One region of the Kutzneria kofuensis genome, then DNA from elsewhere that is predicted to be linked to it. Evidence: riboswitches for the same ligand, from Rfam matches in the RefSeq annotation. Region 1 holds a riboswitch; each other region holds the start of a gene.
The links. Region 1 has a riboswitch for cobalamin ahead of BJ998_RS29105 (CbtB domain-containing protein). Riboswitches for the same ligand answer to the same signal wherever they lie in the genome.

Region 1 (2,193 bases):
CAGCGGCGCGAACACCAGGCCGATGACCGCCCACAAGATCGCCTGTGCGGCGAGCGAGTAGAAGCGGAAGTCCCACAGAACATCGGCCGGGAAACCCGGATAGACGATCTGGCCGGCCGGGTTGCGCAGCGGCTGCGGCGTCTCGGTCGCCTGCTGGCCGTAATCACGGACGTTCGCCGCGAGTTCGCCCAGCGACGGCAGCAGCGCCATCACGACCCCGATCACCACCACGAAAGCCAGCGATGCCAGCAGCGTCGCGTTCCAGTTGCCGAACCGCTTGGCCAACCGCTTGCCCAGCACCACGGCGCCGATCAGGAACGCCACCGAGCACACCATCATCAGCACGTACAACGCGCCGCGGACACCGATCGTCGCCTGGTGGCCGATCGACGGCGGATTGGCCGGATACTTCACGAACGGCACCAGGTAGATGCCGAGGAAGCCGCCGCCGGCGACCAGCACCGACAGCGTGCGCGGCCGCAGGTTGCCGACCCGGCCCAGGCAGACCGCGTACGCCACGGCGAACAGCGCGCCCATCGCGACGCCGAACAGCACCATGCCGACGCCGATGCCGACGTTGGCCTGGATGGCCCGGCTGAAGATCTCCGGGCCCTCGTCGCCCGCGGGCAGGCCGGCGGCCTTGTCCAGGGCGGCCTGCGCCTCGTCACGCCCGCTCTCGTAGTCGATCGCGGCCTGGATCTGCGGCTCCGCGAAGATCCGGGCGAAGACGAACGCCAACAGTCCGGCGAGGGCGCCGGCCAGCACACCCCGCAGGATGATTCGCTTCTCCATGTTCGGTTGTCCCGCCCCTGGTGATCAGTGGCAGGGGAAGCCGAGGAAGTGGCGCGCGTCGTGCACGAACTCGTGGATGTACATGTTGTCGCCGAACACCGAGGTGGCACCCTGGTCGATGCCGATGAAGTAGTACAGGGCCAGGGCGAGGAGCACGGTGCCGCCCAGCCACAGAATCGCCTTGGGCAGCGGCAGGACGACCGGCGTCGGAACGGCGGTGGTCGCGGGAATGGTGCTCATGGAGCCTCCTTCGGGGATCGTGCGTCCCGTTCGTTCGTGGGGCAGGTGATGGCGTGGTGTCTGGCTCGCCCGCGTCCGAGGACCCGGGCACACAGTGGCGCGACCGCGCCGGAATCCCACCGGCTTACGCACACCATCACTCAGCGCCGCACACTACGGACCCCGATCGGGGCACGTCAATCCGCCGAGCAGGCAGTATGAAATCAGTGTGAAGCAGCGGTCACGACGTTGCGCAGCAGCAGCGCTGTCGTCACCGGACCGACACCTCCCGGCACCGGGGTGATCGCCTCCGCGATCGGCTCCACCGCCTGCGTGTCGACGTCGCCGACGAGGCCGCCGTCCGTCGTCGGGTTGGTGCCGACGTCGATCACCACCGCGCCCGGGCGGATGTGCGCCGCGCCGAGCACGTGCGCGCTGCCGACGCAGGCCACCACGACGTCCGCCCGGCTCGTCTGCACCGCCAGGTCCTTCGTCCGCGAGTGGCACACCGTCACGGTCGCGTTCTCCGCGAGCAGCAGCAGCGCCGCCGGCTTGCCGACCACCGTGCTGCGGCCCACGACCACGACGTCCGCGCCGGCCAGCGTCGTGCCGTGGGCCCGCAGGAGCTCCACCACCGCCTGCGCCGTCGCCGGCGCGAACGCCGGCAGCCCCGCCGCCAGGCGGCCGAGGCTGGTCGGGTTGGCGCCGTCCACGTCCTTGGCCGGGTCGATGTGCACCGCGATGTCGTCGCGGCTGATGCCCGGCGGCAGCGGCGTCTGGCACATCACGCCGTGCACCGTCGGGTCCGCCGACAGCTCCGCCAGACACGGACCAAGCAGCTCCCGCTCGTCGACGACGCGCACCGCGACGCCGACCTTCTCCGCCGTGCGCACGATGGAGCGGACGTACCAGGCCGTCGCCTCGTCGTCGGTGGGGACCACGATCGCCAGCGTCGGGGTCGTGCCGGCGGCCCGCAGCCGGGCCGCGTCGTCGGCGATCCGGGCACGGATGGTGGCGGCCAGCGCGCGGCCGTCGATGAGGGTCATGCCAGCTCCTCGATGAACTTCTCGGCCGCGGCGACCTCGTCGCCGATACGGGCCAGTTCCGCTTCCAGTCGGGCTCGGGCGACTACGTCGGTCATCGACGCCCGGTTCACCGCCACATTCACCGCCGCCGCCTGCA
Region 2 (2,193 bases), 530 kb from region 1:
GCTCCTCGGTCAGCCAGTCCACGTCGTGCCCGCCGGCCGCGATCAGCCGGTGGATCAGCGTGTCGCCGTCCAGTGTGGACACGTCGAGGCCGCCGAGGTCGTAGCCCTGCTCGAGCATGCGGCGCAACAGGATCACCGCCGAGGCCGGGGTGTCCAGTCCGACCGCGTTGCCCACGCGGGCGTGCTTGGTCGGGTACGACGACAGCACGATGGCGACCTTCTTGTCCTGGTTCGGCACGTGCCGCAGCCGGGCCAGCCCCACCGCCGTGCCGGCCACGCGCGCCGACCGCTCCGGGTCGGCCACGTACACCGGGATGCCGTCCGGGCCGTTCTCCTTGAAGGAGAAGGGAACGCCGATCAGCCGGCCGTCGAACTCCGGGATCGCCACCTGCATCGCCGCGTCCATCGGTGACAGCGCCGCGTCCGACGCCTGCCACGTCGCCCGGGACGACGTGAGGCAGAGCCCCTGCAGCACCGGGATGTCCAGCGCCGCCAAGGCGCCCGCGTCCCAGGCATCCTCGTCGCCGCCCGCGCTGGCGTCCGCCGCCACCGCCCCGCCGGCCGCGAGCACCGTCGCCACCACGGCGTCGCAGTGGCTCAGAACCTCCAGCAGGCCCGCCGATTCGTCGCCGGCCAGGCCGCGCAGCGAGCCGCAGAACACCGGCAGCACGTTCGCCCCGGCCGCCTCCACCGCGTCCGCCAGCGTGTCCACGAACGCCGTGTTCCCCGCCAGCGCGTGCGCCCGGTAGAAGACGATGCCGACCGTCGGCCGGCCGTCCTCGTGCTGACGCTCGCCGTGCACGCCGTATACCGGCGTGCTCACCGGCGGCTCGAAGCCCTCGCCCGTCAGCAATACCGTGTCGGACAGGAAGTTCGCCAACTGGCCGAGATTGGCCGGGCCGCCCTCCACCAGGTAGGCAAGCGCTTGCGTGGCCACGCCCGCCGGCACCGTCGACGCCGCCATCAGCTCCGCGTCGGGAGTCGCCTCGCCGCCGAGGCACACGGTCGGCAGGCCCGCGGCCAGCACCGCGTCGAGGCCCTCCTCCCAGGCCCGGCGGCCGCCCAGCAGCCGCACCACCACCAGGTCGGCGTCCCGAAGCAGCCCCGGCAGGTCCTCGACCTCCAGCCGGGCCGGATTGCCCACGGTGTACTCGGCGCCGCTCGCCTTGGCGGCGAGCAGGTCGGTGTCTGCCGTCGAGAGCAGCAGGACGCGCGAAGTCATCAGCCGTACCCTCCTCGGGGTCCCGCGCCCCGGGTAGAGACATCACGGCCGGTGGTGGAGTGTCTGGCTTTCACAGTGGCGCGACCGCCCCGGACTTGCACCGGGTTCCTCGCAACACCGCCGTCTGGTCCGGCTCAGCCTAGCCACCGAACCCGCCCCACCCGGGCCGCACGAGACCCACCCCACGCGGCCCATCCCTTACCCGCACGTGAGTGGCTCATTTGCGCTTTTACCCCGACCTGAGTGGCTCAGGTGCGCCTATATGCGAAATGAGCCACTCACGTACCCCAAAAAATCAGGGCTTGCGCGCGACGCCGCCGTAGGATAGGTGGACCTTGCCCTCGTTCTGGTCGTTCCACTCCGACCGCCACTGCCGGACGGGAACCACACCGGGGTCGATCAGCTCCAGGCCGGTGAAGAACTTGGCCACCTCTCCGTACGGGCGAGGGTGCAGCTGGGCGCTGATCTGCCGGTAGATCCCCTCCACCTGGCTCACCGCCCCCAGCTGGTCGTCCGGCACGAAGTCGACGGTCGCGTGCGATATCGCCATGTAACTGCCGGGCGCCAGGGCATTGCGGTAGGCCTCGACGAGGCCGTGCGGATCATCGGCGTCCGGCAGATAGTGCAGCACGGCGATGGCGATCAGCCCGACCGGCCGGGAGAAGTCGATCATTTCGCGGACCTGCGGCAGGTTCAGCACGGAGTCGGGGTGGCGCAGATCGGCCCGCACCGGTGCGACCAGCGGGTTGTGGCCGAGGATGGTCCGGCTGTGCGCCACCGCGATGGGCTCGTTGTCGACGTACACCACGCGGGCGCCGGGATTGATCCGGTGCGCGATCTCGTGCACGTTGCCCACGGTCGGGATGCCGGAGCCGAGGTCGAGGAACTGGTCGACACCGGCCGCCACCAGGCACGTCACCGCGCGTCTCAGAAAGGACCGGCTGGCCCGCATGCCGTTGGCCACCTCGGGC
Region 3 (2,193 bases), 5.2 Mb from region 1:
CGCTACGCGCGGGCCGGCACCAGTCCGAGGCGTTCGACCACCTCGGTGGTCGCCTTGGACATGTTGAACGTGTAGAAGTGCACGCCCGGCACGCCCTCGTCGATCAGCCGCTGCGCCAGTTCCGTGACGATGTCGATGCCCTCGGCGCGGAACGCCTTCGGGTCGTCCACCAGCGGATCCAGCCGGCGGGCCAGCGACGGCGGCACCGGGGCGCCGGACAGCTCGACCGTCTTGCGCAGCGTCCGGACCGTGGTCAGCGGCAGGATCCCGGGCAGCAGCGGGGCGTCACAGCCCCGCTTGGCCAGCCGGTCCCGCAACCGCAGGAAGTCCTCGGCCTCGAAGAACAGCTGCGCGATGGCGAAGTCCGCGCCGGCCCGGAACTTCCGCACCAGGTACTTGGTGTCGGTGTCGAGATCCTCCGACCTCGGGTGCCCGTACGGGAAGGCGGAGACGCCGACACAGAAGTCGCCCAGGCCCTTGACCAGGGCGACCAGCTCCTCGGCGTAGGACAACCCCTGTGGGTGCTTGACCCACTCCCCCATCGGGTCGCCGGGCGGGTCGCCGCGCACGGCGAGGATGTTGCGCACGCCCACCGCGGCGTACCAGCCGATGACGTTGCGCAGCTCCGCCACCGAGTGGTCCACGGCCGTCAGGTGTGCCATCGGCAACAGCGACGTCTCCTGCACCACACGACCGGTGGTCCGGATCGTCCGGTCGCGGCTGGACCCGCCGGCCCCGTAGGTGACCGACATGAACGCCGGCTCCAGGCCCTCCAACTGCCGGATCGCCAGCCAGAGCCGCTGCTCATCGGCCTCGTCGCGGGGCGGGAAGAACTCCACCGAGAACACGGGTCCCGGCCCCGTCAGGCGGTCCAGCACATGCGCGCACGACAACTCCACCGCGTGTCAGCTCCATCCTCGTGGACAACACAGCCGGGCCCGCGGCCGGTGTCTGACTCCCGACCCGCCGCCGCTCCCACCAGGTGGACGCCGCGACGCGCCGGTCACAGTGGCGGGACCGCGCCGGACTCGCACCGGCTTCCCTGCACCGCGGGCCGGAAACCGATCTTACTGGGTCGGCCTCGAGAAGCCCTCGACCGGCGTCCACCATGTGGACCGCCGGTGCCGTGTCCACTGTGGACACGGCACCGGCGGCGCCGCTAGCGCGACCGCAACCGGCCGGTGGCGGCGACCAGGTTGGCCAGGGTGGCCCGGACCTCGGGGTAGCCACGGGTCTTGAGGCCGCAGTCGGGGTTCACCCACAGCCGCTCGGCCGGGAACGCCGCCGTGGCGGTGCGCAGGTGGCCGACGATCTCCTCGACCGACGGGACGCGCGGCGAGTGGATGTCCCACACGCCCGGTCCGGCCTCGTTGGGGTAGCCGGCGCGGGCCAGGTCGGCGACGACGGCCATGTTCGACCGGGCCGCCTCCAGGCTGATCACGTCGGCGTCCATGTCGATGATGGCCTGCAGCACGTCACCGAACTCCGCGTAGCACATGTGGGTGTGGACCTGGGTGTCGTCCCGCACGCCCGAGGTGGCCAGCCGGAACGAGGCGACGGCCCAGTCCAGGTACGCGGCGCGGTCGGCGGTGCGCAGCGGCAGGGTCTCCCGCAGCGCCGGCTCGTCCACCTGGATGACCTTGATGCCGGCGGCCTCCAGGTCGACGACCTCGTCGCGCAGGGCGAGGGCGACCTGGCGGGCGGTGTCGCCCGCCGGCTGGTCGTCCCGCACGAACGACCAGGCCAGCATGGTGACCGGGCCGGTCAGCATGCCCTTGACCGGGCGTTCGGTCAGGCTCTGCGCGTAGGTGGCCCACTCGACGGTCATCGGCGCCGGCCGCGCCACGTCGCCGACGATGATCGGCGGCCGGACGTAGCGGGTGCCGTACGACTGGACCCAGCCGTGCTGCGTGGCCAGGAAGCCGGTGAGCTGCTCGCCGAAGTACTGGACCATGTCGTTGCGCTCCGGCTCGCCGTGCACCAGCACGTCCAGGCCGATCCGCTCCTGCTCGGCGACGACCGAGCGGATCTCGGCGCGCATCGCCTCCCGGTAGGCGTCCTGGTCGAGCCGGCCGGCCCGCAGCGCGGCGCGGGCCTTGCGCAGCTCGGCGGTCTGCGGGAACGAGCCGATGGTGGTGGTCGGCAGCTCCGGCAGCCGCAGCCGGTCCCGCTGGGCCTTCGTCCGCTCCCCGT
Region 4 (2,193 bases), 1.4 Mb from region 1:
GCGGTTGGCCGTGTCCTTGAACGTCATCCAGCCGTTGCCGGTCTGCGCCAGCGTGCGCATCATCTTCGCGTACAGGTCACGGGCCTTGACCGTGCGCACGGCCCGGCCCGCTTCCTCGGCGGCGCGGTAGGCGCGGTCGAAGTCCTCGCCCCACAGGTCCGGCAGCTCCGGCGTCTCGTCCGGGTCGAACAGCGACCACTCGGCGTCGGCCTCGACCCGGCGCATGAACTCGTCCGGGATCCAGTTGGCGATGTTGAGGTTGTGCGTGCGGCGCGCGTCCTCGCCGGTGTTGTCGCGCAGCTCCAGGAACTCCTCGATGTCCGGGTGCCACGTCTCCAGATAGACGCAGGCAGCGCCCTTGCGCCGGCCGCCCTGGTTGACCGCCGCCACCGAGGCGTCCAGCGTGCGCAGCCACGGCACGATGCCGTTGGAGTGGCCGTTGGTGCCGCGGATCAGGGCGCCGCGGGAGCGGACCCGGGACCACTGCACGCCGATGCCGCCGGCGAACTTGGACAGCTGCGCCACCTGCGCGTACCGCTCGTAGATCGACTCGAGCTCGTCGCGCGGCGAGTCCAGCAGGTAGCAGGACGACATCTGGGTGTGCCGGGTGCCGGAGTTGAACAGCGTCGGCGAGCTCGGCAGGTACGCCAGCGAGGACATCAGGCGGTAGAAGCGGATCGCCTCGCCCGCGGTGTGCGACAGGCCGCAGGCCACGCGCAGCAGCCAGTACTGCGGGCGCTCCACGACGGCCCGGGTGTTGGGATGGCGCAGCAGGTAGCGGTCGTACACCGTGCGCAGTCCGAAGTACTCGAAGCGGCGGTCCGCGTCGGCGTCGATCGCGTCGTCGAGCTTGCGGGCGTGGGTGGCCACGAACGTGGCCGTCTCGTCGCCGATCAGGCCCTCGCGGTGGCCCAGCGCGATGCTCTGGCTGAACGAGTGGATGCCCTGGCCGCGGACCTCCTTGTCGATGTAGGCGGCGAGCAGCTGCGCGGCCAGCTTGGAGTACTCGGGCTCCTCGGCCACGAGCTCGGCGGCCGTCTGGATGGACAGCCGGTCCAGCTCCTCGGTGGTCGCGCCGTCGTACAGGCCGTTGATCGTCTTGGTCGCCACCCGGAGCGGGTCCACCTCGGCCAGGCCGACCGCGCAGCGGCCGACCGCCTTCACGATCTTGTTCACGTCGACGGTTTCGACGGCGCCGCTTCGTTTTCGCACCCGCATCGTCGGGTGGGGATCGGCGTCGACCCGCACGACAGTCTGGTCGGAGACCGTCACAGCCTTGACTCCTCGCACGCTGTGGGCCGCTTCGGGCGCGCGAGGACACGGTTGGCGCGTGCGCCAAGGAGTCCCCACGCCCTCCCTCGGGGCCTGGACACGGGCCCGTTCACGGTGCGAACGGGCGAGCGGGCAGGTCTTCGGACTCACGGGCATGCCTGGTCGGCACCTACTGGCCGTCGCTTCCCGGACGCGTGCGTCCAGTGCTTCGTGACGGCGGTCGTTCCCGTTCACCGCTGCGGGGCAGTCCCGGATTCGCACCGGGTTCCCTCTTACGACGACCACCTTGGCGGGGCGGCCGAACCAGCTCGGTGAGCACAATACATGGACGGCGAGCAGTCGCAAGCACCCACATGTTGTGTCGGCGTGTCAGCTTCCCGGCACCGACAGATGTGTCAGCGGTCACCGCCGCTCTTATTGCACCGTTCGTTCTCAACAGACTATCGTCGGCGACATGGACTTCACCAAGACCGTTGCCGTCGTGACCGGCGCGAACCGCGGCCTGGGCCGCCAGTTCGCCGAACAGCTCATCTCCCGCGGCGCCAAGGTGTACGCCACCGCGCGCCGCCCGGAGACCGTCGACATCGAGGGCGCGATCCCGCTGCGCCTCGACATCACCGACCACGCCAGCATCGAGGCGGCCGCCGAGGTCGCCGCCGACGCCACCCTCCTGATCAACAACGCCGGCATCTCCAGCGAGACCTCGGTGCTGGACGCCGATTTCGACACCATCCGCCTGGAGCTGGAGACCCACTACGTCGGGCCGCTGGCGGCGATCCGCGCCTTCGCGCCGATCATCGAGCGCAACGGCGGCGGCGCCGTTCTCAACGTCGCGTCCGTGCTGTCCTGGCTGCACGCCCCGGGCAACGGCGCCTACGTGGTGGCCAAGGCGGCCGAGTGGGCGATGACCAACCTGGTCCG

Region 2: another riboswitch for cobalamin. It lies ahead of cobN (cobaltochelatase subunit CobN); the one in region 1 lies ahead of BJ998_RS29105 (CbtB domain-containing protein).
Region 3: another riboswitch for cobalamin. It lies ahead of BJ998_RS04905 (methylenetetrahydrofolate reductase); the one in region 1 lies ahead of BJ998_RS29105 (CbtB domain-containing protein).
Region 4: another riboswitch for cobalamin. It lies ahead of BJ998_RS35275 (ribonucleoside-diphosphate reductase subunit alpha); the one in region 1 lies ahead of BJ998_RS29105 (CbtB domain-containing protein).

Annotation. Positions count from the first base shown of each region.
Region 1 is NZ_JACHIR010000001.1:6,290,661-6,292,853, forward strand. It holds gene BJ998_RS29095 (histidine phosphatase family protein) at 1-34, opposite strand, end outside; gene BJ998_RS29100 (CbtA family protein) at 1-792, opposite strand, end outside; gene BJ998_RS29105 (CbtB domain-containing protein) at 817-1,032, opposite strand; cobalamin riboswitch at 1,066-1,185, opposite strand; gene BJ998_RS29110 (bifunctional 5,10-methylenetetrahydrofolate dehydrogenase/5,10-methenyltetrahydrofolate cyclohydrolase) at 1,236-2,057, opposite strand; gene BJ998_RS29115 (cyclodeaminase/cyclohydrolase family protein) at 2,054-2,193, opposite strand, start outside.
Region 2 is NZ_JACHIR010000001.1:5,757,073-5,759,265, reverse strand. It holds gene cobN (cobaltochelatase subunit CobN) at 1-1,222, opposite strand, end outside; cobalamin riboswitch at 1,259-1,385, opposite strand; gene BJ998_RS26720 (SAM-dependent methyltransferase) at 1,518-2,193, opposite strand, start outside.
Region 3 is NZ_JACHIR010000001.1:1,069,874-1,072,066, forward strand. It holds gene BJ998_RS04905 (methylenetetrahydrofolate reductase) at 3-893, opposite strand; cobalamin riboswitch at 926-1,067, opposite strand; gene metE (5-methyltetrahydropteroyltriglutamate--homocysteine S-methyltransferase) at 1,160-2,193, opposite strand, start outside.
Region 4 is NZ_JACHIR010000001.1:7,725,488-7,727,680, reverse strand. It holds gene BJ998_RS35275 (ribonucleoside-diphosphate reductase subunit alpha) at 1-1,272, opposite strand, end outside; cobalamin riboswitch at 1,387-1,595, opposite strand; gene BJ998_RS35270 (SDR family oxidoreductase) at 1,727-2,193, shown strand, end outside.